4 regions of the Amycolatopsis ultiminotia genome follow, and region 1 is predicted to be linked to each of the others. Evidence: riboswitches for the same ligand, from Rfam matches in the RefSeq annotation. Region 1 holds a riboswitch; each other region holds the start of a gene.

Evidence for each region. Region 1 has a riboswitch for cobalamin ahead of metE (5-methyltetrahydropteroyltriglutamate--homocysteine S-methyltransferase). Riboswitches for the same ligand answer to the same signal wherever they lie in the genome.
Region 2: it holds a riboswitch for cobalamin, as region 1 does, so the genes downstream of both, ABD793_RS02270 (ABC transporter substrate-binding protein) here and metE (5-methyltetrahydropteroyltriglutamate--homocysteine S-methyltransferase) in region 1, are expected to answer to the same signal.
Region 3: it holds a riboswitch for cobalamin, as region 1 does, so the genes downstream of both, ABD793_RS32975 (CoA-acylating methylmalonate-semialdehyde dehydrogenase) here and metE (5-methyltetrahydropteroyltriglutamate--homocysteine S-methyltransferase) in region 1, are expected to answer to the same signal.
Region 4: it holds a riboswitch for cobalamin, as region 1 does, so the genes downstream of both, ABD793_RS00700 (CoA-acylating methylmalonate-semialdehyde dehydrogenase) here and metE (5-methyltetrahydropteroyltriglutamate--homocysteine S-methyltransferase) in region 1, are expected to answer to the same signal.

The regions. Positions count from the first base shown of each region.
Region 1 covers NZ_BAAAZN010000002.1:547,221-554,331, reverse strand. Annotated here, with positions in the region: gene ABD793_RS07440 (ribonucleoside-diphosphate reductase subunit alpha) at 1-1,578, shown strand, start outside; gene ABD793_RS07435 (ribonucleotide-diphosphate reductase subunit beta) at 1,594-2,667, shown strand; cobalamin riboswitch at 2,679-2,912, shown strand; gene metE (5-methyltetrahydropteroyltriglutamate--homocysteine S-methyltransferase) at 3,001-5,274, shown strand; gene ABD793_RS07425 (cytochrome P450) at 5,528-6,997, shown strand.
Region 2 covers NZ_BAAAZN010000001.1:493,250-500,360, forward strand. Annotated here, with positions in the region: gene ABD793_RS02250 (hypothetical protein) at 1-384, opposite strand, end outside; cobalamin riboswitch at 757-871, shown strand; gene ABD793_RS02255 (CbtB domain-containing protein) at 903-1,112, shown strand; gene ABD793_RS02260 (CbtA family protein) at 1,121-1,966, shown strand; gene ABD793_RS02265 ((2Fe-2S)-binding protein) at 1,963-2,643, shown strand; cobalamin riboswitch at 2,613-2,753, shown strand; gene ABD793_RS02270 (ABC transporter substrate-binding protein) at 2,857-4,398, shown strand; gene ABD793_RS02275 (class I SAM-dependent methyltransferase) at 4,395-5,165, shown strand; gene ABD793_RS02280 (ABC transporter permease) at 5,173-6,120, shown strand; gene ABD793_RS02285 (ABC transporter permease) at 6,117-6,947, shown strand; gene ABD793_RS02290 (ABC transporter ATP-binding protein) at 6,940-7,111, shown strand, end outside.
Region 3 covers NZ_BAAAZN010000018.1:155,319-162,429, reverse strand. Annotated here, with positions in the region: gene ABD793_RS33005 (Crp/Fnr family transcriptional regulator) at 1-326, opposite strand, end outside; gene ABD793_RS33000 (muconolactone Delta-isomerase) at 750-1,040, opposite strand; gene ABD793_RS32995 (hypothetical protein) at 1,040-1,165, opposite strand; partial or broken gene ABD793_RS42865 (alcohol dehydrogenase catalytic domain-containing protein) at 1,619-1,882, shown strand; gene ABD793_RS32990 (flavin reductase family protein) at 2,160-2,663, opposite strand; gene ABD793_RS32985 (acyl-CoA dehydrogenase family protein) at 2,718-3,437, opposite strand; gene ABD793_RS32980 (hypothetical protein) at 3,661-3,792, opposite strand; cobalamin riboswitch at 4,285-4,472, shown strand; gene ABD793_RS32975 (CoA-acylating methylmalonate-semialdehyde dehydrogenase) at 4,629-6,128, shown strand; gene ABD793_RS32970 (acyl-CoA dehydrogenase family protein) at 6,137-7,111, shown strand, end outside.
Region 4 covers NZ_BAAAZN010000001.1:143,540-150,650, reverse strand. Annotated here, with positions in the region: gene ABD793_RS00720 (enoyl-CoA hydratase) at 1-108, opposite strand, end outside; gene mmsB (3-hydroxyisobutyrate dehydrogenase) at 105-989, opposite strand; gene ABD793_RS00710 (enoyl-CoA hydratase/isomerase family protein) at 986-2,017, opposite strand; gene ABD793_RS00705 (acyl-CoA dehydrogenase family protein) at 2,014-3,153, opposite strand; gene ABD793_RS00700 (CoA-acylating methylmalonate-semialdehyde dehydrogenase) at 3,157-4,656, opposite strand; cobalamin riboswitch at 4,826-5,000, opposite strand; gene ABD793_RS00695 (hypothetical protein) at 5,928-6,263, opposite strand; partial or broken gene ABD793_RS00690 (IS256 family transposase) at 6,359-7,107, shown strand.

The DNA of each region.
Region 1 (7,111 bases):
CGCACGCACGACATGAACACCGCCAACTGGGTGCCCGACGAGTTCCTGCGCCGCGTCGAGGCCGATGCGCAGTGGACGCTGTTCTCCCCGAACGAGACGCCGGACCTGCACGACCTCTACGGCACCGCGTTCGCCGAGCGCTACCGCGAGTACGAGGCGGCCGCCGAGCGCGGTGAGATCAAGGTGTTCCGCAAGATCCGCGCGGTCGAGCTGTGGCGGCGCATGCTGACCATGCTGTTCGAGACCGGGCACCCGTGGATCACCTTCAAGGACCCGTGCAACCTGCGTTCGCCGCAGCAGCACATCGGCGTGGTGCACTCCTCCAACCTGTGCACCGAGATCACGCTGAACACCAACTCCGAAGAGGTCGCGGTCTGCAACCTCGGTTCGGTGAACCTGCTCAAGCACGTGACCCCGGCGGGCCTCGACACGTTGCGGCTGGAGCAGACCGTGCGCACCGCGGTCCGGATGCTGGACAACGTGATCGACATCAACTTCTACACGATCCCCGAGGCTCGCCGGTCCAACCTGCGGCACCGGCCGATCGGGCTGGGACTGATGGGTTTCCAGGACGCGCTGTTCGAGCTGGGGCTGCCGCTGTCCTCGGACGACGCGGTGCAGTTCGCCGACGAGAGCATGGAGCACATCTCCTACTACGCGATCTCGGCGTCCACCGACCTCGCCGAGGAGCGCGGCCGCTACCAGTCGTTCGAGGGCTCGCTGTGGAGCCGCGGCATCCTGCCGATCGACTCGATGAAGCTGCTGATCGACGCCCGCGACGGCGACGCGCTCGACGTGGACACTTCGTCCACTTTGGACTGGGCACCGCTGCGCCGTCGGGTGCAGACCGTGGGTATGCGCAACTCCAACGTGATGGCGATCGCGCCGACCGCGACGATCTCCAACATCTGCGGCGTGGGCCAGTCGATCGAACCGCTGTTCCAGAACCTGTTCGTGAAGTCCAACATGTCCGGTGACTTCACCGTGGTGAACCCGCACCTGGTCCGCTCGCTCAAGGAACGCGGGCTGTGGGACGAGGTGATGGTCAGCGACCTGAAGTACTTCGACGGCAGCCTCGGCCGGATCGACCGGGTCCCGGACGAGCTCAAGGCGCTCTACGCCACAGCCTTCGAGATCGAGTCGAAGTGGCTGGTGGACGCGGGTTCACGGCGGCAGAAGTGGATCGACCAGGCGCAGTCGCTGAACCTGTACATCGCCGCACCCAGCGGCCGCAAGCTCGACGAGCTGTACCGCTACGCCTGGCACAAGGGCCTCAAGACCACCTACTACCTGCGTGCACAGTCCGCGACGCACGTGGAGAAGAGCACCCTGCGCGGCACCGACGGCAAGCTGAACGCGGTCTCGGCCACCCCGGCCGCGGCTCCCGCGGCCGGCCCGGCGGCGGCACCGGCGCCCTCGCCCAGCCCCTCCCCTTCGCCTGCCGCCGCGGTCCCGGCGACCCCGCCTGCCGCGGAGCCGGAGACCAAGGCCGCGCCGAAGGTGGACGACGTCGACTTCGTCGCCACCGATGGTGCCGCGTGCCGGATCGACGACCCCGACTGCGAAGCCTGCCAGTAAGGAAACCCGGAAGACATGACCAACCTGGAGACCACGGACGCGACCGGCCTCGGCGAGATCGAGGTCGGCGCGGCCCGGATCAACGTCGACGACAAGCGGATGATCAACGCCCGCTCCGACGTCAACCAGCTGCTGCCGATGAAGTACCGGTGGGCGTGGGAGAAGTACCTGGCCGGCTGCAACAACCACTGGATGCCGACCGAGGTCGCCATGCAGGCCGACATCGCGCTGTGGAAGTCGACCGACGGGCTGACCGAGGACGAGCGGCAGATGCTCAAGCGCAACCTCGGCTTCTTCGCCACCGCGGAGTCCTTGGTGGCCAACAACATCGTGCTCGCGGTGTACCGGCAGATCACCAACCCGGAGTGCCGCCAGTACCTGTTGCGCCAGGCCTTCGAGGAGGCCGTGCACACGCACACCTTCCAGTACATCTGCGAAAGCCTCGGCCTGGTCGAGGGCGAGCTGTTCAACATGTACCGCGAGGTTCCGTCCATTTCGGACAAGGACGCGTGGGCACTGAAGTACACCCAGCACCTCGAGGACCCGGACTTCAAGACCGGCACACCGGAGGCCGACACCGCGTTCCTGCGTGATCTGGTGGCGTTCTACGTGATCTTCGAGGGCATGTGGTTCTACACCGGGTTCGCGCAGATCCTTTCGCTCGGCAGGCGCAACAAGATGGTCGGCATCGCCGAGCAGTACCAGTACATCCTGCGCGACGAGTCGATCCACCTGAACTTCGGCATCGACTGCATCAACCAGATCAAGATCGAGAATCCGCACCTGTGGACCGAGCAGTTCCAGCAGGAGGTGCGCGGGATGCTGCGAGAAGCCTGTGAGCTGGAGGTTTCCTACGCCCGCGACACCATGCCGCGCGGTATGCTGGGACTGTCCGCGCAGCTGTGCGAGCAGTACATGCACTTCATCACCGACCGGCGGGCGCAGCAGATCGGGCTGGCCCCCATCTTCGGCGAGAACGAGAACCCGTTCCCGTGGATGTCGGAGGCGATGGACCTCAAGAAGGAGAAGAACTTCTTCGAGACGAGGGTCATCGAGTACCAGTCCGGCGGCGCCCTCGACTGGGACTGACCGCTGCGGCTAAGCTCGGCCACGCCACTGGTTCGCCAGGGCGTGGCCGAGCTTTTTCACGTCCGGGCGAGGCAAGAGGGAACCCGGTGCGATTCCGGGACTGCCCCGCAGCGGTGAGTGGGAACGAAAGCCGTCACCACGAGGATGTGGTCCAGCACTGGGCGCCAGCGCCCGGGAAGCGACGGCGAGTAGGAGCGTGCCCGGCGCCCACGAGTCCGAAGACCTGCCCGTGGCACGCACGCCGACGGCGTGCGTGAGTCCGGGCCTCGTGGGACAGGGCGCGACCGAAGCACGGCTGCCGCGTGCCCGGACTCTTCCGGCGAGCACGTGAGGATGCATGCTGTGAACACGATCGGCACCACCGTTCTTGGCTACCCGAGGATCGGGCCGGCCAGGGAACTGAAGCGGGCGCTGGAGGCCTACTGGGCCGGCACCGGGACCGAGGACGAGCTGCTGGCCACCGGAGGGCAGCTGCGCGAACAGACCTGGACCGCACTGCGCGACGCCGGTCTCGGCTCGATCCCGTCCGGCACCTTTTCGCACTACGACCAGGTGCTGGACACCGCCGTACTGTTCGGTGCACTGCCGGAGCGCTTCACCCGGCTCGGCCTGTCGCCGCTGGACACCTACTTCGCCGCCGCGCGCGGGGTGCCGGACGCGCCCGCACTGGAGATGACGAAGTGGTTCGACACCAACTACCACTACCTCGTCCCGGAGCTGGGCCCGGACAGCCGGTTCACGCTGACCGGCACCGCCACGGTCGACGAGGTCCGCGAGGCCCGCGCGCTCGGCATCACCCCGCGTCCGGTGCTGCTCGGCCCGGTCACCTTCCTGCTGCTGGCGAAACCGGACACGCCCGGATTCCGGCCGCTGGACCTGCTGGACGAGCTGCTGCCCGCTTACGCCGAGCTGTTGCGGCAGCTGCGGGCCGAGGGCGTGGAGTGGGTGCAGCTGGACGAGCCTGCGTTCGCCGCCGACCGAAGCACTCCGGAGCTGAACGCGCTCACCCGCGCCTACCACGTGCTGGCAAAACAGGCCGACCGGCCGAAACTGCTGGTGGCCGGCTACTTCGGCGGGCTCGGCCGGGCGCTGGGCGTACTGGCCCGCTCCCCGATCGACGCACTGGCCGTGGACCTGGTCACCGATGAGTCCTTTGTGGACGCCGTGGCCGCGGAGGGCGCACTGCGGGACAAGGAGGTACTGGCCGGGGTGGTGGACGGGCGCAACGTGTGGCGCACCGATCCCGACCGTGCGCTCGTCCGGGCGCGGCGGCTCCTGGACACTGCCGCACGGGTCGGTGTCAGCACGTCGTGCTCGCTGCTGCACGTGCCCTACGACGTGGCCGCCGAACCGCGGCTCGATCCGCGGCTGCGGGGCTGGCTCGCGTTCGCCCGGCAGAAGGTCGACGAGGTCGTGCTGCTCGGCCGGGCACTCGCCGGCGCGGACGTGGATCTCACGCCCGCCCGTGAAGCGGTGGCCGACCGGGCGCGGGCCACCGAGCCGACCGATCCGGCCGTCCGCACCAGGATCGCCGGGCTGACCGAGAAGGACGCGATCCGCCCGCCGTACGCGCAGCGGGTGCTCGCCCAGTCGACCGCGCTGGACCTGCCCGCACTGCCGACCACGACGATCGGCTCGTTCCCGCAGACCGGTGACGTCCGCCGGGCCAGGGCGGCGCACCGCGCGGGACGGCTCCGCGACGAGGAGTACCGGACCGCCATGCGCGCCGAGATCGAACGCGTGGTGCGGTTGCAGGAGAACCTCGGCCTCGACGTGCTCGTGCACGGTGAGCCGGAGCGCAACGACATGGTGCAGTACTTCGCCGAGCAGCTGGCCGGGTTCGCGGCCACCGAACACGGCTGGGTGCAGTCCTACGGTTCGCGGTGCGTGCGCCCGCCGATCCTGTTCGGCGATGTGTCCCGGCCGGAGCCGATGACGGTGGAATGGGCCCGCTACGCGCAAAGTCTCACCGGCCGTCCGGTGAAGGGCATGCTGACCGGCCCGGTGACCATCCTGGCGTGGTCGTTCGTCCGCGACGACCAGCCGCTCGGCGACACCGCGCGGCAGGTGGCACTGGCCATCCGCGACGAGGTGGCCGATCTGGAGACCGCGGGCATCCGGATCGTCCAGGTCGACGAGCCCGCGCTGCGCGAACTGCTGCCGCTGCGGGCGGCCGGGCACGAGGCGTACTTCGGCTGGGCGGTACACGCCTTCCGGCTGGCCACCTCGGGCGTCGCGGACAGCACGCAGATCCACACGCACATGTGCTACTCGGAGTTCGGCGAGGTGCTGCCCGCGATCGACGCACTGGACGCCGACGTGACCAGCATCGAGGCCGCACGGTCCAAAATGGAGGTACTGGCCGATCTCACCGGCGCCGGGTTCGCCCGCGGGGTGGGACCGGGCGTCTACGACATCCACTCGCCGCGAGTGCCGGACTCCGGTGAGGTGACCGGTCTGGTGCGGACCGCACTCGCCGCGGTACCCGCCGGACGGCTGTGGATCAACCCGGACTGCGGGCTCAAGACCCGCAGGTACGCCGAGGTCGAACCGGCACTGCGGCATCTGGTCGCCGCCGCACGCCAGCTGCGCGGCGAAGCCCGTTGATTGTCGGCGCCGCGCGGTGAATCCCGCCGATCAATGCTGCCGCTCGGCAGCTGCGCGGCGGAGCTCGCTGATCGTCGGCACTACTCGGCAGCTGCGCGGCGGAGCCCGCTGAGACCGGGCCGGACGGCGGGCTCCCGCCGTCCGGCCGGTTTGTGCCGAATCACCCGGATGGGCCAGCTCGGAGGTATTGTCACCGCGTCAACAAGAGCGCACCGTGGAACGGCAGTGGTTTCCTCGCCCGGAGGTGCTCGGCATGACCAGCGCAGTCGACCGGATCGCCGGAGTCGCGGGGACGCTGCGGGGCCGGGTGCCCCCGTTGACCGCGATCCCGTTGCCCCGCACCGTGGACGAGCGGTGGCTCGGCTCGCGGTGGCCGGTGCGCGAACTGGCCGCACCTCCGCCGGGCAGCGGCCTGCGCCCGGTGCTCGGCGACGACGGTCCGCCGGTGGTCGGGCACGTGCCGGAGATGATGCGCTTCGGCCTCGACTTCAGCCTTCGCCGCTTCGAGCAGTACGGCCCGGTGTCCTGGATGGGTGCGTTCGGCCGCCGGATCGTGTCCCTATCCGGACCGGAGGCCACCCGGATCGCGCTCGTCAACAAGGACAAGGCCTTCTCCCAGGAGGGCTGGAAGTTCTTCATCGAGCAGTTCTTCGAGCGCGGGCTGATGCTGCTGGACTTCGGCGAGCACCACCTGCACCGGCGGATCATGCAGCAGGCGTTCACCCGCGACCGGCTGGCCCGCTACGTCACGCAGATGGCACCGCCGCTGCGCGAAGGGGTCCGCTCGTGGGGCGACGGCGGGCGGCCCCGGCTGTACTGGGCGCTCAAACAGCTCACACTCGACGTCGCCACCCGGGTGTTCATGGATCTGCCGTCCTCCGGCGGAGCGTTCGACGCGGCACGGATCAACCGCGCGTTCGTGAACTCGGTCCGGGCCGGAACCGCTCTGGTGCGCCGTCCGGTGCCGGGCGGCCGGTGGGCCGCCGGGTTGCGCGGACGGCGGCTGCTGGAGCGCTACTTCGCCGCGAACCTGCCCGCGAAGCGGGATGCCGACGGCGACGACCTGTTCTCCGCGCTGTGCCATGCCACCACCGAGGACGGCGACCGGTTCGGCGACGTGGACATCGTGAACCACATGATCTTCCTGATGATGGCCGCGCACGACACCACGACCATCACCAGCAGCGCGATGGCCTACTACCTCGCCAAGCACCCGCAGTGGCAGGAACGCGCGCGGGAGGAGTCGCTGCGGCTCGGCGACGACCTGCCGGACCTCGACGCACTGGAGCGCCTGGAAACGCTGGACCTGGTGATGAAGGAGGCCTTGCGGCTGCGCGCGCCGGTGCCCTCGCTGTCCCGGATGACCACAAAGGACACCGAGGTGCTCGGCCACCACCTGCCCGCGGGCACGCTGGTCGCCGTCTCCCCCACGCTGAACCACTTCACGCCGGACTGCTGGACCGACCCGATGCGCTTCGACCCGGACCGGTTCGGCCCGGACCGCCGCGAGGACAAGGCGCACCGGTTCGCCTGGATGCCGTTCGGCGGCGGCGCGCACAAGTGCATCGGGCTGCAGTTCGGCAGCCTCGAGGTGAAGGCGCTGATGCACGAGATGCTGCGGACCTACCGCTGGTCGGTGCCCGAGGATTACGAGCTGAAGTGGGACTACGTCTCACTGCCGGTGCCCGCCGACGGGCTGCCGATACAGCTCGCCTATCGTTGACACCGGCCGCGAGAGGCGGGAACCGGCCCGGGGGAACGGACGAATCAGCGCACCACCATCGAGCACTCAAGGTGACATCCGGTCACCATTTGTGTGGCGTCCATCACTCGTTCA
Region 2 (7,111 bases), on a different contig from region 1:
CCCGCAGGTCACCCGCGGCCGGGCGGCGCTCCCGCCGGCGGTGCAGGTGAAGGTCTTCCCGGGCTGGAGCGGTGCATAGCCGACGACCGGTTTTTCGTTGCTGCCGAAGGAGACCGTGCTCCAGGTGTGCGACGGGCCCGGGTAGCCGTGGCTGGTGCCGGGAGCCTGGACGGTGGAGTAGCCGTCGCCCGCGGGCGTGGTCAGCCGGACCTCCAGCGGATAGCCGGCGGTGCGCACCTGCACCGGGTTCGGATCCTGTGCCCGGCCCGCTGCCGGATCCGCGGCGGCGAAAGCGGTGCCCGCCAGCGCGATGGCCGCAGTGGCGGTGAGCGCGGCCCCGGCGGTGACCCGGCGGACGATCCGGCGATCGGTCGGTTCGGCCATGAACGGCACCTCCCTATTTACCTACTTAACTAGTGAAAGTGGATTGAGCGTAGCACCGCGGACGAAGGCGGTGTCAACGTGCTGGGCCGGGCGCCGCGACGCCTTGCCCGAACGGCCCCGCGCCGATGCCCGTACCGCGCACCGTGCCGGTCTCCCGGGCAAGTCGGCGGGCCGGCACCAGGGCGATCCGGCAGGCCGGTGCCAGAGCCGGTGGTGCGGTCCGGTCACCGCAGTGGCCGCCGGGTCGAGACGTGGCGGTCGCCGGGTCGGTGCGGGGCGCGGTCGCCGGGTCTCGCCGTGCCGGGTGTCGGGCCGGCGGCCGGTGATGTCGGCCACCTGCCGGGCGATTGACTGCCGACGTGGCCGGTCGTAGCGTTCAGCACGCGCGGCGGCTTCCCGAAGCCGGTGGGAAACCGGCACGGTCGCGCCACTGTGAGCCCTTCCCGGAGGGCGAGTCAGGTCGAGGGGCCGTCGCTTGTTCCACCCGCAGGGGACGCGTCATCCCGAAGGAGAACACGATGACCAGTATTCCGGCCGACCGCTCGACCCCGGTCGTCCTGCCTGTCTCGAAGGCCGTGCTGTGGCTCGGCCTGACCGTGCTGGCGGCGCTGCTGCTCTACTACTTCATCGGGGTGGACCAGGGCGCGGTGTCACTGTTCGGCAGTGACACCCACGTGCACGAGTTCGTGCACGACGCCAGGCACTTCCTCGGCTTCCCCTGCCACTGACGCGGCACATGGAGAAGAAACTCATCCTGCGCGGGCTGCTCGCCGGCGCACTCGGCGGGCTGCTCGCGTTCGTCTTCGCGCGGATCTTCGCCGAACCGCAGATCCAGGCGGCCATCGACTACGAAGCCGGCCGCGACGAAGCGCAGGCCGCGCTGGACAAGGCCGCCGGGCTGCCGATCGACTCCGAGGGCCCGGAGGTGTTCAGCCGGGCGGTCCAGGGCAATCTCGGCATCGGCGTCGGCCTGGTGCTGTTCGGTGTCGCGATGGGCGCACTGTGCACCGTGGTGTACACGGTGCTGCTCGGCCGGGTGGGCCGGGTCCGCGCCCGCGTGCTCGCGCTGCTGGTGGCGGGCGCCGGATTCCTGAGCCTGTACCTGGTGCCGTTCCTGAAGTATCCGGCCAATCCGCCCGCGATCGGCCACCCCGGCACGATCGGTGCGCGCACCGGGCTGTACCTCCTCGTGGTCGCCGCGTCGGTGCTGTTCCTGGTGGCCGCGGTACTGGCGGGCAGACGGCTCGCGCGGAAACTGGGCAACTGGAACGCGACGCTCGCCGCCGGGGCCGGATTCGTGGTGCTGTCGGCGATCCTGCTGGCACTGCTGCCCGCGCTGGGCGAACTTTCCGGCAATGTCGCGGAGTACGGCGCACAAGCCACCGAAACGCCGCTGCCGCTGAAGGATCCGGCGGGCCGGATAGTCTATCCCGGGTTCCCCGCGGACACGCTCTTCGAGTTCCGGCTGTATTCGGTGCTGGCACAGGTGATCCTGTGGGCCACGATCGGGCTCGTGTTCGGTCCGCTCGCCGAGCGGGTGCTGTACGGCGGCCGCCCGGCGAAGGCCGCTGCACCGGCGTGAACCTGCTTTCCGGGCTGGGGCCGTTCTTCGCACTCGACTCGCATCCACCGGGTGCGGAGCCCGCGCAACCGTGGCGGCCGCTGGCGGAAGTGCTCGACGACGGTCCGGTGCTGCGGCAGCGGGTCGCCGGGGTGCAGGAGGTGCTCGCGGCCGGCGGCGGCCGGGTGGAGCTGCGGGTTGCCGCGTCGGTCGCGCATCTCGGGATGGTGGCCCGGCTTTGCTCTCCCGCACTCGCACTCGCGGCGGGGCACGGCCGCGTCCCGGATTTCGCCGGTGCCTGGTGGCAGCCCACCGTGGGTGGTGCGGTTCCGTTGTCCCTGCGGGAAAACGCCATCGGCCGTCCGCCGGCCGTGGTGGCCGCGTTCGACGAGCGGATCCTGCAGGGCCCGGTGGCGCGGCTCGATCGCGCGGTGGCCGGTTTCTCACTGGCCGAGAACGTCCGGCGCGGGAACGTCGCGTCCGCGCTCAACGGGGCGGCCACCGTGCTGCGCTCGCAGCGTCCGGAGTGGACAGCCGCGATCACGGAGCTTCTCGGTGGTCTGGAACGACTTCCGGCGCTGGCCGGCACCGCGACCCGCACCGGTGGCCGGTTCCGCCGGCGCAGCTGCTGCCTGATCTACCGCGCCGCACCGGATCACGCGGGCCCGAAGTGCGGCGACTGCGTGCTCACCGGTTAGGATCACCGGGGAACGTGGAGGGAAGACCGGTGGAATTCCGGGGCTGCCCCGCAACTGTGAGGTCCGCTGCACGGGCCGGAGCCAGATACCTCCACGGGATCGGATAATCGGTCAGTGCCACGCGGGTGGCGCACGGGCCGGAGTACCGCCCGCGGGCGGTGCTTCTCCTGTGCTCTCGTGCCTGGTGCGGGCCCGGCGCGAGGGAGTCCGGCGATGGCATCGAACCCCGGCGGCACACGGGCGCTGAGCAGGCGCGGCTTCCTGCTGGGCACCGGACTGGCGGCGGGCACGCTGACGGGTGCCTGTGCCGGTCCGCAGGCCGCCGGCAGCGGCATCGACTCCTTCTCCGCGGTGTTCAAGGGCTCCGGCGCGGACGAAAGCCTGGACCCGGGCACCAGTCACCTGTTCATCGACGAGGTGCGGCTGAAAGCCTTGTACGACGGGCTGTTCGAGGTCGACGACACGATGCGGCCGGTGCCTCGGCTCGCCGCCTCCGCCGAGCCGAACGCCGAGGGCACCCGCTGGCGGGTCACCCTGCGCGACGCGCGGTGGCACGACGGAACCAAGGCCACCGCCGCGGACGTGCTCTTCACGCTGTCCCGGGTGCTCGGTCCGGCCGGGCGGCAGCCGTTCATCGCCGCCTCGACGCTGGACCTCGTCGATCTCGGGCAGTCCCGTGAGATCGGCGAGCGGACTGCGGAGATCGCGTTGAAACGGCCGTCGTTCGAGTTCCGCACCGCGCTCGCGGCTTACGGCACCCGGATCATCCGCAACGGCACCAAGGATCTGAGCCGTCCGGTCGGCACCGGGCCGTTCCGGTTCGAGTCGTTCCGGCCGGGCCGGGAGATGGTGGCCACTTCCTACGACGGTTACTGGGACGGTGCGCCGAAGATCGCCACGTTGCGCATCCTCGGCGCGGAGAACGACGCCCGGCTGTCCGCGGTGCGCAGCGGGCAGGCCGATTTCGCGGACGAGCTGACCCCCACCGCGGCGAAAACGGCGCGCGGCGCGGGGAACCTGCGCGTCCAGGCGACGCCGAACAGCGGGATCTACTACTTCGCCATGAAAACCGACCGGCCCCCGTTCGACAACGCCGACGTGCGGCGTGCGCTGATGCGGATGGTGGACCGCCAGGAACTGGTCACCGTGGCACTGCAGGGCGACGGCCAGATCTCCAACGACGTGTTCGGCAAGGGATTCCAGTACCACGCCGACGACCTGCCGCAGCACACCTTCGATCCGGATGCGGCGAAAGCCTTGCTGCGCAAGGCAGGTGTGCCCAACCTGACCATCGACCTGTTCACCGCACCCGCGGCAACCGGGTTCGTGGAGGCGGCGAACCTGTTCGCGGAGCAGGCGAAGCAGAGCGGTGTCACGGTGCGGGTGCGCGTCGGATCCGGGGACACCTACTACTCCGAAGCGCTGAAAACCGGGCAGCTGACCATGGGCCAGTCCGGACCGTTGCCCGTCCCCAACCACTTCGCCTCCCGCCTGCTGACCGGTTCCCCGCAGAACCGCACCAACTGGAGCGATCCGGAGTTCGACGAGCTGTACGCCACGGCGCTGGCCACTGCCTCCGAAGCGCGGCGGGCCGCGCTCTACCACCGGATGCACGAAATCCTGTACGACCGGGGCGGCTTCGTGTTCTGGGGCATCTCCTCCTGGAACAACGCCGCGCCCGCGGACTACCGGGCGATCCCCGCCGGAGTGCCCAACGCGCTGAACTGGGCCCGATTCGACAAGGTGTCCCGATGACCCCGCCGACGAAACTGACCGCAGGGCAGGCCCGGTACTGGCTCGACCGCTGGGATCGCCAGCAGGAGTACTACCTGCCCGACCGGGAAGAACGGTTCGCGGTACTCGGCGACGTCCTCGAGGAGCTGATCGACCGGCCGGATCCGCTGATCGTCGACCTCGGCGTCGGTCCCGGTTCGCTGGCCGAGCGGCTGCTGACCCGGTTCCCCGGCGCGACCGTGGTGGGCGTGGACGCCGACCCGCTGCTGCTGGGCCTGGCCGGACTGGCCTACGGCGGCGAGCGGTTCCGCACCGTGTCCGCCGATCTGCGCGAGCCCGGCTGGTTTGCCGAACTCGGCCTGTCCCGCGCTCCGGACGCGTTCGTCAGCACCACGGCACTGCACTGGATGAACCGGGAACCGTTGCGTGCCCTGATCGCGGTCTGCGGACAGGAGCTGGCCTCCGGTGGGGTGTTCGTCGACGCGGACCACCTGTACGAGGGTGCCGCCGGTCCCCGGCTCGACACCCTGGCCAGGGCGCTGACCAGGCGGCGTGCCACGCGGGCCGGGGTGCGGCGTGCCGAGGACTGGGCGGCGTGGTGGGCGGCCGTCGAGGCGGCGCCCGAGCTGGCCGAGCTGGTGGCCGCACGGGCAGGCGGATTCGCGCACGAGGTCACGGATCGCCCGTCGGTGCACGACTACCTGGCTTTCCTGCGCGAGGCCGGGTTCGCCGAGGCCGCTCCGGTGTGGCAGGTCGGCGACGACCGCATCCTCGCCGGGATCCGCTGATCCCGCCGTGCTCGCCCGGTTCGTGCTGCGCAGGCTGGTGCTCGGTGCCGGGCAGGTGCTGGTCCTGGTCGTGCTGGTGTTCGGACTGGCACTGCTGCTGCCCGGCGACGCCGCGGACGCCCGCGGCGGCGACCTGTTCGGCGAAGAGCAACGGGCGGCGAGACGGCATGTGCTCGGGCTCGACCTCGCTCCGGTCACCCGGTTCCTCGGCTGGCTCGGCCATGTGGTCACCGGGGACCTGGGCACCTCCTACGCGAGCGGCGAACCGGTCGCAACGGTGCTCGCCGAACCGTTTGCGGTCACCGGTCTGATGGCCGCGCTGACCACCGTCGTGCTGCTGCCGGTGGCTGTGTCGGCGGGGTTCGCCGCGGGACTGCAGCCCGGTTCGGTGCGGGACCGGGTGATCACCACGGTGAGCGTGGTCTTCGACTCGATCCCGGATTTCGTGCTTTCGGTGCTGCTCGTCGCGTATCTGGCGGTGCGCCTGCGGCTGTTCCCGGCGACCTTCCTCGGCGTCGACGTGGCGACCATGCTGGCCGAACCGGGGTATCTCGTGCTGCCGTTGATCGTGATGGTCGCCAGGGTGGCCGCTCCGCTCGTGCGGCTCGTCCGGGCCGGGGTGATCGACGTACTCGCGCAGCCCTACATCTGCCAGGCGAGACGGCTCGGGGTCGGCGGTGTCTCGTTGCTGCTGCGGCATGTCGCGCCCAACGCGCTCGGCCCGGCCCTGCAGGAACTCGGCCGCACCGGGGACGGTCTGCTGTCCGGGGTGCTGATCGTGGAGGCGGTGTTCGTGCTCCCCGGCGTCGCGTCTGCGCTCATCCAGGCGATCGGCGACCGCGATCAGCCGGTCATCCTCGCCATCGTGCTGATCACCGGGGTGGTCGCGATCGCGGTGAACACGCTGATCGACCTCGCCGGCAGGCGCATGGTGCCGCAGCGGGGCAGCTCGTGATCAGACGGGTGCTGTGCTCGGTACTGGTCGCGATCCCGGTGCTGGTCGCGTTTGCCGGGCCGTTCGTCGCGGAGCTCGCGCCGGTGGGCAGGCAGCTCCCGTTCGGTCCCTCGACCTGGTCGCCGTTCGGCACCGACCGGCTCGGCCGCGACGTGCTGGCGGCGGCGCTCGAGGGCGGGCGCACCCTGCTGGTGGTGACCGTGGCCACGGTGCTGTGTGCCTACCTCATCGGGTTCGCCGTGGGCATGCTCGCGGCGGCGGCTCCGCGGGCGTGGCTGGAGGATCTGCTGATGCGGCCGCTGGATGTGCTGCTGTGCCTGCCTTCGCTGCTGATCATCGTGGTGGCGGCGGTGCGTACCAACGGATCCACGGTCGCGATCGCGGCCGCGGTGGGGCTTGCGTTGATCGCGCCGATCGCGCGCTTCGTGCGGATGGCGGCGCGTGCGGTCGTGCAGGGTCCGGTGATGGACGCGTTGCGCATGCAGGGTGCGTCCCGCCGGCACCGTTACGGCCGTTACGCGGTGCGGGAACTCGCCCGCCCGGTCGCCGCCGATCTCGGAGTGCGGATCGCCGCGGCGATCTACTTCCTGTCGTCGGCGAACTTCCTCGGGCTCGGCTTCGATCCGACCTCACCGGACTGGGCGGTTTCGGTGGCTGCCAACCGGGACGGGCTCACCGAGGCACCCTGGTCGGTGTTCCTGCCTGCCGGGCTGATCGTGCTCCTCGTGGTCGGGATCAACCTGCTGTGGGACGATCTGCTGGCGGACCCGCGCACGCTCGCGGTTCGCGACGCGGCACGGGCGGCACGGGCGGCACGTCGTGGCTGAGCCGGTGATCACGGTCGAGCGGCTCTCCGCCCACGCCGGCGAGGTGCCGATCCTGCGGAACGTGTCCTTCACCGTCCACGCGGGTGAAGCGGTCACGCTGTTCGGTCCTTCCGGTTCCGGCAAGACGACGGTGGCGATGGCCGTCGCGGGCCTCGTCCGGCCGG
Region 3 (7,111 bases), on a different contig from region 1:
TCCGTGCGGGCCGTCGCGCTCTGGGGCAGGCCACGGCCGTCGACCAGCGAGCTGATCCCGAGACACTCACCGGGACCGACCAGGCCGTAGCGCAGCTCCTTGCCGTCCGGCCGCGAATACGACAGCCACACCCGCCCGTCGACGATCCGGTACATCACCCGATGCCGGTCCTCCTGGGTGTAGAGGCGGGCCCCGGCCGGTACCACCCGGCTGACCGAGCGCGCGACGAAGTCCTCCTGCGCAGCAGGGGTGAGCAGGCCGAAAAGATCGACCCGCCAAGCCTCCGCCTGCTGCGCACCGACGCGGCCACCGTGGCGAGGTGTCATCCGACGGACGGTACAACACTTCGGCCCGCACCCCACTGAGATCGAGGACCTGCCGGCAGTTCCCCCGCCTTGACACCCGCCGGGCACACGGGCAAGCGGTCTCTCATCGTTTGTCCTTGGATATCCCGATGGTGAGACCAAGGCGGTGAATGGGCAGCACTCGTGCGACCTGCGTGAAGCAGGCCCGACCTCCCGGCGCGGCAGGAGCGCGGATGACCGTCGGTGCCCGGACAGTGCCCGGTCCCGGGCAGACCGACCGGCCGGTGCGGGTGTCTTCGGTGCGGAAGTCGTTGCCGAGCAGGCTCTTCGGCATCGCCCGCACCCAAGGCAGGATCGCGCTCGACACGAACTGGGTACCGCCATTCGTCCGGGAAGTCTTGCGCACAAGCAGCTTCCGGCCGAAGGGGAGCCCGCACCGGAGCCTCACGCCTGCCCGATGCGGGTCATCAGGGGATGTGTCGCCAGCGGGGTCACCTCCGCGGTGACCAACGGCCAGATCGGCAGGCTCTGCAACGCCTCCGCCAGCTCGTCGGCATCGCGGGCGGACCACAGGCCGACGTTTCCCTGGTACCCGGGCACGCGCCAGAGCGTGCGCAGGATGCCCTGAGCGTGCAGCTCCTGCCCTCGCGCCCACTCGCGTGCCAGCAGATCGCGATACTCCTCGGCGGGCAACGCACTCACCCGGCTGGTCTCGATCCGTACCAAGAAGTCCATCAGGACACCTCCCGAAGAATTGTTTCCGGCGTGACCCGCACCGTCGGGTCGACCTCCCCGGAGCAGCGCAGCCCGTCGCGCCGGGGTTTCCCGGCGAGCGCCGTATCGCCGACGCCGAGCTGCACCGCGTCTCCCTTGGTTGGCCGCCGAGGCCGGAGTGACTTGACCAGGCTGCAGAACAAAGCCACTCTACGTGCTACTGTCTAGCACACTGTTCCGACTATGCGAACACTCGTCCACCTGATGAACCTGGGCCGGACACTGTTGTTCTCCCCGGAGATCACGCGCGGCGAGCCGAGCGCGGGCGGGGTGGCGCACGGTGCGCCGGTACTCGCCCCGCCCTGGATCACCACCGGGCGGCAACTACGCGTTCGCCGGCACAGCGATCATCGGAGATCCGGACCTCTGGCTGATGTTCGCCGGGCAGGCATGGCCTCTGCCGGAGGACTTGTCGCAACGCCTGGCGCCCGCCGGGTTCGGGCTCTGGTCGAGCCGGGAAGGACGCACCCGCACAGTGGTGGCGTGTCACGAGTGGACGGATCTGGGCAACACCTGCCTATCCGTGCCTGTCCTGCACGATGGCCGCATGCCGGCGCACCGTCACGCGCCCCACTTCGAGCGACAGGTCGTTCCCCGATCTCCTGCAGACTCGCGGGCAGTACGAGGACCGTCCGCCGCTGCCGTTCATCCCCGGCTGCGAGATCGGCAGCGTGGTGGTCTCCGCCCCGGCGTCGAGCGGTCTCGCACCCGGCGACCACGTCGCGGCCGACGGCCGGCTCGCGACGGGCGATGAATACCGATCCCGACAATACAAGAGCGGACATCAGACTCAATGTCCGATGTCCGACATCCCCCAGCTGGGCAGAGATACCGACGGATCGTGCCTGACCTCGATGGACGCGGTCTACTGCCGCCGCGACCGGGAGAGCGACGGGAACCGATGCTCCTGTGCGAGAAGCCGATGCCGGATTCGGTTCCACGGCCCGAGCACGCTGAGCGTGCTGCTGAGCCGTTTCGACCGCGTCGCCGGCGAGACGTCACCGCCTTCAACGCCGAACTCCAGGAATGGCGCGACTTCCGCCGCCCGCATGGCGGACCCGACGGCGAGGCACCCGATGATCACACCCTCTCGGTGGTGTGTGCCGCGAGTGCCCGGAACTGGCTGGCGTGGAAGACCAGCGGGGGCCGCGTCGGGTCCGCACTGCATCCGAGCACTTCCAGGAGCACGAGTACGTGATCGCCTGCCTCGAGTTCCTCGTACACCCGGCAGTCCAGGAATGCGGTGGCGCTGGAGATGAACACGCTCCCCTCCACCGTGGCTTCCCAGCCGATTCCGCGGAAGCGATCACCGTCTCGGCTCGACAATTGCCGAGCGCTCCCGATGTCGCCTGCGGCCAGGACGCTGAGCCCCAATCGCCGACGGGGGCGTAGTTCAGGCCACGTTCTCGAGGTGTGCTGGACGCAGACGGACACGAGCGGCGGCGCCAACGAGACCGAGGTGAACGAGTTCAGGAAAAAGCCCGATGGAACACCGCCACTCGTCGCCGCCAAGGCCACCGCCCCGGACGGGAAGCATCCGACCGCCTGCCGGAGTGACCGTCCGGGGTCGCCGGCAGTCCTCATTTCGAGCATGTCAATCCTCCTGGCGCACCGAGCCCGAGTCGCCGAGCACCCACGTCACAGCATCGCGCCGGTCACCTCGAGACCGAGCGCGTCCCGGCCGAACATCGCAAGCGCGCTTTCCACGTCGTTGACCACGTGGCCCCGTCCGGTGTGCACATCCCGCCAGATGCGCTCGAGTGCGCCACCGGATCGCATCGCGCTGCCACCCGCGTTCTCCATCACCAGGTCGACCGCACCGACGGCCCGCTCCGTGGCAAGCGGCTGATCTCGCCTCAGCCGCGTCCGCAGTCCCAGCGGCGTGTCCTCGCCCGATTCGGCGCACGTGTAGACATCTGCAACATTGCGCGTCAACTGCAGCCACGCCCCGTCGACCGCACTCGCCGCACGGGCAATGCGGACCTGCGCAAAGGGATCCTCGGCGACCCGTTGGTTGCCGACCACCCGGATGCGCTTGCGCGTGGCATCCAGATACGCCGCAAGGCCGGCCTCGGCCATCCCGACGATCGCAACCGAAATGGAGGTCGTGAAGATCGTGGCCAGCGGCATCCGGTACAGCGGCTCCGGGTTCACCGCGTGCCCCGGACACTCCGGCAGCGCCACTTGCGCCGCACTCAACGTCCGATGCTCCGGCACGAAGACCTCGGCGATGTGCAGATCGTTGCTCCCGGTGCCCCGCAGTCCGACGGCGTGCCACACGTCCTCAACGACGAAATCGCTCTGCGGCACCAGGAACGTTCGAACGTGCGACGGCGTGCCGCCGCCCTCCTGCACCACCGCGCCGACCAGCGCCCACCCAACGTGGTCGCTCCCCGAGGAGAAGCCCCACCGGCCGCTGAGCCGGTAACCTCCCTCGACACGGTGCGCGGTACCCGAGGGTGCCAAGGATGAACACACGACCGCGTCGAGATCGTCGATCAAGCCGCCGGCGGCCCAGGTCGGCCGTCGGCAATCCCGTCCCGCTAGGAAACATCCCTCAGGAGCGTCCGGGGGCTAGTGCTCACCCCTTCGCCTTGCCCATGTTCGCCTGCACAGCTTGGATCGCATCCTGGGTGCGCGGGTCGCGAAACAGCTTGCCCTGCGGCGGCCGGGTCACAGAGGCACAGAGGCACAGAACATCGAAGCTTTTCAAGTCACACTCCCGCTCGTTTGAGACGCACACGTGGGAACTCGTCAACCTCGCGGCGCCGCGGGCAACCGACGGCAACGCAGAGGCAAACGCAATGCGACCGAATCCCGCGGCAGGCGCGTGAACACCTTGCCGAGCGGCTCGTTTGCCGTCTGCGGAAGCCACAAGCTTCACCGGAAGAACCTATGTTTACTGAGGTGCGGGTTCAGCTGGACAGGTTGTTCGTCCGAAACCTCGACACGCCTCGTCGCATCATCGAGACCGGTTTCGACCTCACCGGTCAGGTTCAGGGCAGGTCCACGGAGGCTCCGGCGAGCACTCATGCGGGCACCCGGCAGAAATCCGAGCGTCGAGCGATCGGCCGCAAGGCGACGAGCGAGGCGACCATACAGGCACTCCGAGCCGGAGAGCGACGCCCGGCAGCACACTGGCGACAGGCTTCGAGATGGTCTTCGGTATGCGCTTTGGGGGAGATTTCCGGCACAGTCGACATAGTTGGACTTCCTACTATATGGTGTCCTCAGGTCTGCGGTGCAGGGAAGCCGGTGCGAGTCCGGTGCGGTCCCGCCACTGTGACCGGGGAGCGGTGTTCCACCGGGAAGACGGCCACTGGCGCGAGCCGGGAAGGCCTGGGGCGCCGCGGATCCGGGAGCCAGGATACCGGCCGCAGATGTCCGTGTTCGTCCACGAGGATGGAGCTGAACGCATGCGGATTCTTCCTGCCTGCGCGAAAGACGCCGGACCACCGCCGCACCGGCGGTAGTTCAGCCTGCCCGTCGACCCGGCCACCACCTGTGCGCCCCGGGCAGTCCGTCCTGCGCTCTCGCGAAAGGCGTTTCATGACCACCGAACTCCAGCACTTCGTCGGCGGCAAACCCGTTCCCGGCACCTCGGGGCGGTTCTCCGACGTCTTCGACCCCAGTACCGGCGCCGTCCAGGCCAGGGTGCCGCTCGCCTCCGCCGGGGAGGTCGCCGCCGCGGTCGGCGTCGCGGCCGATGCCCAGCTCGAGTGGGCGCGCTGGAACCCACAGCGCCGCGCCCGTGTGCTGATGCGGTTCCTCGATCTTGTCCGGTCCGAAGAGGACAGTCTGGCGCGGATGCTTTCCGCGGAGCACGGCAAAACGGTCGCCGACGCCCGCGGTGACCTGCAGCGCGGTCTGGAAGTCGTCGAGTTCGCGATCGGGATCCCGCACCTGCTCAAGGGCGAGTTCACCGACTCCGCAGGCACCGGCATCGACGTCTACTCCATGCGCCAGCCGCTTGGTGTCGTCGCCGGGATCACGCCGTTCAATTTCCCCGCGATGATCCCGCTGTGGAAGGCCGCGCCCGCGATCGCGTGCGGCAACGCCTTCGTGCTCAAGCCGTCCGAACGCGACCCCTCGGTGCCGCTGCGGCTGGCCGAGCTGTTCGGCGAGGCCGGGCTGCCGCCGGGTGTCTTCCAGGTGGTCAACGGCGACAAAGAAGCCGTCGACGCGCTGCTCACCGATCCCCGGGTCGAGGCGATCGGGTTCGTCGGCTCGTCGTCGATCGCCGAGTACATCTACACAACCGCTGCCGCACAAGGGAAACGCGCACAGTGCTTCGGCGGGGCCAAGAACCACCTGATCGTCATGCCCGACGCCGACCTCGACCAGGCCGTCGACGCGCTGATCGGCGCCGGCTACGGTTCCGCAGGCGAGCGCTGCATGGCGATTTCGGTCGCGGTGCCGGTCGGCGAGGCGACCGCCGGCGCGCTGGTGGCGCGACTAGCCGAACGCGTGAAGACGCTGAAGATCGGCCCCGCGCACGACGAGAGCGCCGACTTCGGTCCGCTGGTCACCGCCGAGGCCGTCCAGCGCGTCCGCGACTACCTCGAGGTCGGCATCGCCGAAGGCGCCGAACTGGTCGTCGACGGCCGCGGCCGGACCGTACCCGGTCACGAGAACGGTTTCTTCCTCGGCGGCTGCCTGTTCGACAACGTGACGCCGGACATGCGCATTTACCGGGAGGAGATCTTCGGCCCGGTCCTGTCGGTGGTGCGTGCCACCGATTACGAGGCGGCACTGCGGCTGCCGAGTGAACATCAGTACGGCAACGGCGTCGCGATCTTCACCCGCGACGGCGACACCGCCCGCGATTTCACCGCTCGCGTCAACACCGGCATGGTCGGCGTGAACGTGCCGATCCCGGTCCCGATCGCCTACCACACATTCCGCGGCTGGAAACGCTCCGGATTCGGCGACCTCAATCAGCACGGCCCCGATTCGGTCCGGTTTTACACCAAGACGAAGACCGTCACCTCGCGGTGGCCGTCGGGCATCAAGGAAGAAGCCTCGTTTGTCATCCCGACGATGGACTGAGGCAGGTCATGAGACTGACCGAAGAACAACGCGCACTGCGGGACACCGCCGCGGAGTTCGCGGCCGAACACCTCGCCCCGCACGCGGTGGAATGGGACCGGGCCAAGCACTTCCCGGTCGATGTACTGCGCAAAGCAGCACAGCTCGGCCTCGGCGGGATGTACCTGCCCGAGGACGTCGGCGGCTCCCGGCTCGGCCGGTTCGACGGGACGCTCGTGTTCGAAGCACTGGCCGCCGGATGTCCCTCGATCGCCGGCTACGTGTCCATCCACAACATGGTCACCACGATGATCAACCGGTTCGGCAATGCCGCCCAGCGCCACCGGTACCTGCCTCGTATGTCCACAATGGAGTCGCTGGGCAGCTACTGCCTCACCGAGCCCGGTACCGGTTCGGACGCCGCCGCTCTCGTGACCCGCGCACGGCGGGACGGAGACCAGTACGTCCTCGACGGGGTCAAGCAGTTCATCTCCGGTGCGGGCGCCTCCGACGTCTACGTCGTACTGGCCCGCACCGGTGGTCCCGGTCCGCACGGAATCTCCGCGTTCATCGTCGAACGGGACATCCCCGGGCTGTCGTTCGGCCCGAACGAGGTCAAGATGGGCTGGCACGCCCAGCCCACCCGGCAGGTTGTCTTCGAAAACGCCCGTGTCCCCGCGACGGCGCTGCTGGGCGAAGAAGGCGGCGGCTTCACGGTGGCGATGTCCGCTTTGGACGGTGGACGGCTGAACATCGCAGCGTGCTCACTGGGCGGGGCGGAAGCGGCTCTGGGCAAGGCAGTCCGATACCTGTCCGAACGCTCGGCGTTCGGCGCAAAGCTGTCGGAGGCATCGGCCCTGCAGTTCCGGCTGGCCGACATGCGCACCGACCTCGAAGCCGCCCGGACCTTGCTGTGGCGGGCCGCGGATGCGCTCGACCAAGGCGAGCCGGACGCCACTCAGCTCGCCGCAATGGCGAAACGGTTCTGCACCGATACCGGATTC
Region 4 (7,111 bases), on a different contig from region 1:
GAGCTCGCGCATCGTCTGCAGGTTCAGGGCGTTGAGGGCCTTGGGGCGGTTGAGCGTGACGAGGGCGACGCGGGGTGCCGGGTGCTCGATGATGATGGTCTCGGTCATGCGGGTCCGTTCTCGCGGAGGGTGGTGATGATGGCGGAGAAGTCGCGGCCCGGGCCGTCGTCGGCGACGAACTCGGTGTAGAGGTCGGTGGCGTGACGGCCGAGTGCCGTCGCCACACCTGCCGAGGACGCTGCGGCCTGGGCCAGGCGCAGGTCCTTGAGCATGAGACCGGCAGCGAACCCGCCCGCGTAGCCACGGTTGGCGGGACTGGTTGGCACGGGCCCGGGTACGGGGCAGTTGGTGGTCAGCGCCCAGCATTGGCCCGAGGCGGTGGAGGCGACGTCGAACAGGGCCTGGTCGGTCAGGCCCAGCTTCTGCCCGAGCGCGAAGGCCTCGCTGACGGCGATCATCGAGACGCCGAGGATCATGTTGTTGCAGATCTTCGCGGCTTGACCGGCGCCGGAGTCTCCGCAGTGGACGAACTTCGCCCCCATGCTCCGCAGATACGGCTCCGCAGTGATGAACGCCTCCGACGGGCCGCCGATCATGAACGTCAGCGTCGCCGCGGTCGCGCCGACGACCCCGCCGGACACCGGCGCGTCCACCGCCAAGTGCCCCGCCTCCCGGGCCAGTTCGGCAGCGGCGCGGGCGTCGGCGACCTCGATGGTGGAACAGTCGAGGAACAGCGTGCCCGGCTCGGCGGTCGGGATGATCTCGCGGTAAAGGTCAAGCACATGCTTCCCGCTGGGCAGCATCGTGATGACCACCGATGCCCCCGCGAGCGCCGCGGCCGCGGAGTCCACCACGGACACTCCCGACGCCCGGGCCGCGTCCGCCGCCGCAGGGACCGGATCGTACCCGGCCACCTGCTCGCCTGAGGTCACGAGGTTGGCGGCCATCGGGCCGCCCATGTTGCCCAGTCCCAGAAATGCGACCGTCATGCGCGCACTCCCGTCAGCTCGTCGTCGCCGAGGTCGGCGAAATAGGACGCCACCAGCTGCTCATCCACCTCGGCCAGGGTGGCCGGCGACCAGTGGGGTGAACGGTCCTTGTCGATGATCTGCGCCCGCACTCCTTCGGCGAACTCGGCCGAGCCGAATGCGCGGTGCGAGATCCGGTACTCCTGGATCAGCGTGGCGGGCAGGTCCATCGCCGCGGCGGACCGCAGCGCCCGCAGCGTCACCTTGAGCGCCGTCGGCGATTTGCCCTCGATCTCCTTCGCCGCCGACACCGCCGCCTCAACACCGTCACGCAGCCGCGCGAGGATCTCGTCCACGGTGTCCGGTTGGTAGCAGTGGTCGATCCACTCCCGAGCCGCAGCCAGCGAGCTCGATGGCGGTTCCTCGGCCACCAGGTCCAGCGCCGCGTCCGGCGTTCGGGTCGCGAGGGCGTCGAACAGGTCCGGCAAGCGCTCCGCGGGAACAAAGACGTCGGCCAGTCCACAGTGGATCGCGTCCGCACCGGATAGCTGGGTCGTCGTCAGTGCGGTGTGCGTGCCCAGCTGGCCCGGCGTGTGCGAGAGCAGGAACGTGCCGCCGACGTCTGGGACGAACCCGATCCCGACCTCCGGCATCGCTATCCGCGACCGGTCGGTGACGACCCGGTGGCTGCCGTGTGCGGAGATCCCGACTCCGCCGCCCATCACGATGCCGTCCATGATCGCCACATACGGCTTCGGGTAGCGCCCGATCAACGCGTTCATCCGATACTCGTCAGCCCAGAACTCCAGCGACGCCGCGCCGCCGGCTCGCGCGTCGTCGTAGATCGACCGGATGTCCCCGCCGGCGCACAACCCACGGTCGCCGGCACCGTCCACCACGACCGCCCGCACGGCCGGGTCGCCGGCCCACTCCAGCAGGTGCTCGGTGACAGCACGAGCCATGTCGTGGGTCAAGGCGTTGAGGGCCTTCGGACGGTTCAGCGTGATCCGACCGAGGCCACTGTGGACAACGAACTCGACGTCGCTCATGATGCCTCCTGCAGCATCCGGCGGGAGATGATGACCCGCATGATTTCGTTGGTCCCTTCGAGGATCTGGTGCACCCGCAGGTCACGGACGATCTTCTCGATCCCGTACTCCGCGAGGTAGCCGTAGCCGCCGTGCAGCTGCAGCGCCTGGTTAGCGACATCGAACCCGGTGTCGGTACAGAACCGCTTCGCCATCGCCGACAGCGCAGTCGCCTCAGGATCCCCACTGTCGTAGGCGTCGGCGGCCCGCCACAGCAGCGTCCGGGCCGCCTCCAGCTCGGTGCGCATGTCGGCAAGCCGGAACCGCAGCGCCTGCGCCTCCCCCAGCGGCGCACCGAACGCGGAGCGCTCGGTCAAATGCCGCACGGCCTTGCCCAGCGCCGTCTGCGCGCCGCCGAGCGAGCAGGCGGCGATGTTGAGCCGTCCACCGTCCAATGCGGACATGGCGACCCGGAAACCGCCGCCTTCGCCGCCGAGCAGTGCCATGGCCGACACGCGCACGCCGTCGAACACGACCTGGCAGGTGGGCTGGGCGTTCCAGCCCATCTTGGCCTCGTTGGGCCCGAACCTCAGCCCGGGTGTGTCCCGTTCGACGATGAACGCAGAGATCCCGTGCGCACCAGGGCCTCCGGTGCGAGCGAGAACCACGTAGACCGCCGACGTGCCGGCACCCGAGATGAACTGCTTCACCCCGTCAAGCACGTACTCGTCGCCCTCGCGCCGGGCCCGCGTAATCAACGCCGCGGCGTCCGACCCGGCCCCGGGCTCTGTGAGACAGTAGCTGCCCAGATCCTCCATAGTGGCCATCCGCGGCAGGTACCGGCGCCGCTGCGCGTCATCGCCGAACTGGTCGATCATCGCCGTGACCATGTTGTGGATCGACACGTACGCGGCAATCGACGGGCACCCACCGGCAAGCGCCTCGAAGACCAGCACCCCGTCGAGGCGGCCCAGCTCGCTGCCGCCGACGTCCTCGGGCAGGTACAGCCCACCGAACCCGACCCCGGCCGCCTTGCGTAACATGCCGGCTGGGAAGTGCTTGTCCCGGTCCCACTCCAGCGCGCGCGGGGCCAGATGCTCGGTCGCGAACTCGGCCGCCGTATCCCGCAGCGCTCGTTGTTCTTCCGTGAGGCGCATCGTCTACGCCATCGTCGGCATGACGAAGCTCGCGCTTTCCTTGGCCCCCGAGGGCCAGCGCGACGTCACAGTCTTGGTCTTGGTGTAAAATCGCACCGAGTCCGGGCCGTGCTGATTGAGGTCGCCGAAGCCGGAACGCTTCCAGCCGCCGAACGTGTGATAGGCGATCGGCACCGGGATCGGCACGTTCACCCCGACCATGCCGGTGTTCACCCGCGCGGTGAAGTCACGCGCGGTGTCGCCGTCACGAGTGAAGATCGCGACACCGTTGCCGTACTCATGCTCGCTCGGCAACCGCAACGCTTCCTCGTAATCGGCCGCACGGGCGATGCACAGCACCGGGCCGAAGATCTCCTCACGGTAGATCCGCATCTCCGGCCGCACCCGATCGAACAGGCAGCCGCCGAGGAAGAACCCGTTCTCATGACCGGGAACCGTGAGGTCCCGGCCGTCCACGACCAGCTCTGCACCTTCGGCGATCCCGATGTCGAGGTAGTCCCGCACGCGTTGCACCGCGGCCGCGCTCACCAGCGGTCCGAAGTCGACACTCTCATCCAGCGACGCCCCGACCTTCAGGCCCCGCACTCGCTTGGCCAGCCGTTCCACCAGAGCGTCAGCCGTGGCCTCCCCGACCGGCACCGCGACCGTGATCGCCATGCACCGCTCACCAGCCGAGCCGTAACCCGCCCCGATAAGGGCTTCCACAGCCTGATCCAGGTCGGCGTCAGGCATCACGATCATGTGATTCTTCGCCCCGCCGAAGCACTGCGCGCGCTTACCGTGCGCGGCGGCCTGCTCGTACACGTACTGCGCGATGTCCGACGAACCCACGAACCCCAGCGCCTCCACCCGAGGATCCACCAGCAGCGTGTCCACGGCCTCCTTGTCACCGTTGACCACGGAGAACACCCCCGGCGGCAGACCCGCCTCCCCGAACAGCTCCGCCAGCCGCAACGGCACGGACGGGTCGCGTTCGGACGGTTTGAGCACGAACGCGTTGCCACACGCGATCGCCGGTGCCGCCTTCCACAAGGGAATCATCGCCGGAAAGTTGAACGGCGTAATGCCCGCGACTACCCCCAGCGGCTGGCGCATCGAATACACGTCGATCCCCGTGCCCGCGCTGTCACTGAACTCGCCCTTGAGCAGATGCGGAATCCCGACGGCGAACTCCACCACCTCCAGCCCACGCTGAATGTCGCCGCGCGCGTCGGCCACCGTCTTGCCGTGTTCGGAAGAAAGCAGCCGCGCCAAGCGATCTTCGTCGGCGCGGACCAGGTCGAGGAACTTCATGAGCACGCGGGCGCGACGCTGTGGGTTCCACCGCGCCCACTCGCGCTGGGCCTCGGCGGCCGCGTCCACCACAGCGGTGACCTCGGCAGCCGAGGCGAGCGGGACGCGCGCCTGCACGGCACCGGTACTGGGGTCGGAGACGTCGGCGAACCGCCCGGACGTGCCCGGAACCAGTTTGCCGCCGACGAAATGGGTGAGTTCAGGGGTCATGGGCCAGCCTTTCGCGAAGGAACGCAGGACGGAGCCACCCGGGCACCGAGGTACGCGGGCAGGCGAAGCCGAAGGAACTACCGCGGATCAGCCAACGGATCTCGCGGTGGCACAGCATCTTTCACGCAGGCAGGTATCAGCCACATGCGTTCAGCTCCATCCTCGTGGACGAACACGGACACCTGCGGCCGGTATCCTGGCTCCCGGATCCGCACCGCCCCGGCCTTCCCGGCTCCCGCCAGTGACCACTCCTCGTGAGGCGGCACTACCCGGTCACAGTGGCGGGACCGCGCCGGACTCACACCGGCTTCCCTGCACCGCAGACCTGAGGACACCATAAAGTAGGAAGTCCTACCATGTCGAGCGTGCCGTACCCCTCATCTGAGTGGCGGATCAAGGAAAGGCCTGTCCCGTAGATAAACCGGCCGAGGACGGAGATCGCGACGGTGTTGGTGGTCGCGCGGCCGGTATCCCAGCCCACAGTCGACGTCAGCCGCGTAAAGACGGTGAGCGGCGGAGGTTGTCCAGCAGCGGCGCGCCCGGCACGTAGGAGAGGTAGCCGTGGTACTTGCCCGAACTCCGTGCCGAAAACACGCTCAGCCAGCACCAGCAGGAGGTACACCGTCTCAATGCCCGCCGCCCCGCGCCGAGCGGCCCGAGCCCGGCGTCAACGGCCGAGAACGTGGCAAGCGTTTTGGTGTCCCTACCGCTTCCGGACAGTTCGCCGGCACGATCACGACCAACAGCTGCATGACCTCGATAAACACGAACGGCACGTGGAGCCCATACTGCATGCTCTGCGGTTCCGCACGAACCGCCAACGGCCAGCTAACATCATCAACCCAACTACCGACACGGATCCGCACGGCTCCACTCCCACAGCCTGGTCATCGCGGCGCTCCCAGCAGCGCCACCTCGACCTCGGCTAGCGCAGTCCGGCCGAGGGCATCGGACGACAGGTGATCTGTGCTCGCGGATTACGCCGGCCAGGATGTCCGGTTGCGTGTGTTGAGAGCCGAGCCTCCCCCTCGCCGGGGTCAACCCGGGACGGGTTGCAATGGTGGGCGATGGTGCGTAGCGACAGGTGGCCTTCGAGGGCGCATCCCTTTCCGGTGCCCATGCGCAGCAAAGTGTGACCGCAGCGAGTCGTGCCACCCATACGTTCGGCGCAGGCAGCGCGAAACAGGTAGGTGCGCAACACACGCAACTGCGTTTGGCGTGCTGATCGCCTTCCGGACCGCAGATGTCGGGCCCACCCAGGGCCTCCTCTATCACTGCTTGAGCTGCCTGCGGTTGGCTGTCAGGACCTCGTCGGACAGTCCGGGATCGACCTCGGCGACAGCGCGGGAGACCACTAGCGCGCCGACCGTCTGGCAGAACAGTGCTACTGCCTGCTTTCGGGCTTCCGCCACGCTCAGTTCGGTGCCGGATTGGTGCGCGCGATCGAGCAGCATCGCGGTGATGGCACTGATGTAGCCCTCAAGCCCGCTCTGGTACTCGACCTGGGCTGCGACGCCGTGGCGTCCGGTGTCAGCTGCCAGGGCGGCTGACGCGCAGCCGGTTTCCGGGTGATCGCAGTGGGCGGCGGTGACGTATCCGTCGACCATGTCGTGCAGGCTGCGCGGGCGGAGCGGGGATGAGCCTTGCAGATGGCGGCGAGCACATCCAACGAGTCGGCGAAACCCTGATGGTAGACCTGGCGGTCTACCCAGTGATCTTCATCGACGCGATCCACGTGAAGATCCACCGACGGCAAGGCCGCCAACCGGCCGATCTATGTCGCGCTGGCGGTGACCTGCGAAGGCCGCCGAGACATCCTCGGGTTGTGGGCCGGCGACGGCGCCGGCGCACAGTACTTGCTGCACGTGCTCACCGAACTCAAGAATCGCGGTGTCGCCGACGTGCTCATGGTCGTGTGCGACGATCTGAGCGGACTGCCGGACGCGATCACCGCCGTCTGGCCGCAGACCATCGCCCAGACTTGCGTGGTGCACTTGCTGCGCAACAGCTTCCGCTACGCTGGCTGTCAGCACTGGGCCGCGATCGCCAGGGCGCTCAAACCTGTTTACACCGCGCCGACCGATGCCGCCGCCCGCGAACGGTTCGCCGGGTTCGCCGCGACGTGGGGCGCACGAGACCCGGCCATCGTGCGGTTGTGGGACAACGCGTGGGCGGAGTTCGTGCCGTTCCTGGCGTTCGATCCCGAGATCCGCCGGGTGATCTGCTCGACCAACGCGATCGAGAGCGTCAACGCCCGCATCCGCCGCGCGGTGAAAGGCCCGCGGGCAGTTCCCGAACGAGCAGGCCGCACTCAAGTGCGTCTACTTGGCGATCATGAGCCTCGACCCACCGGCACCGGCCGGAAACGCTGGACGATGCGGTGGAAACCCACGCTGAACGCGTTCGAGATTGCCTTCGACGGCCGCCTGGCCACCGGACGCAAGTAGTCCCCTTC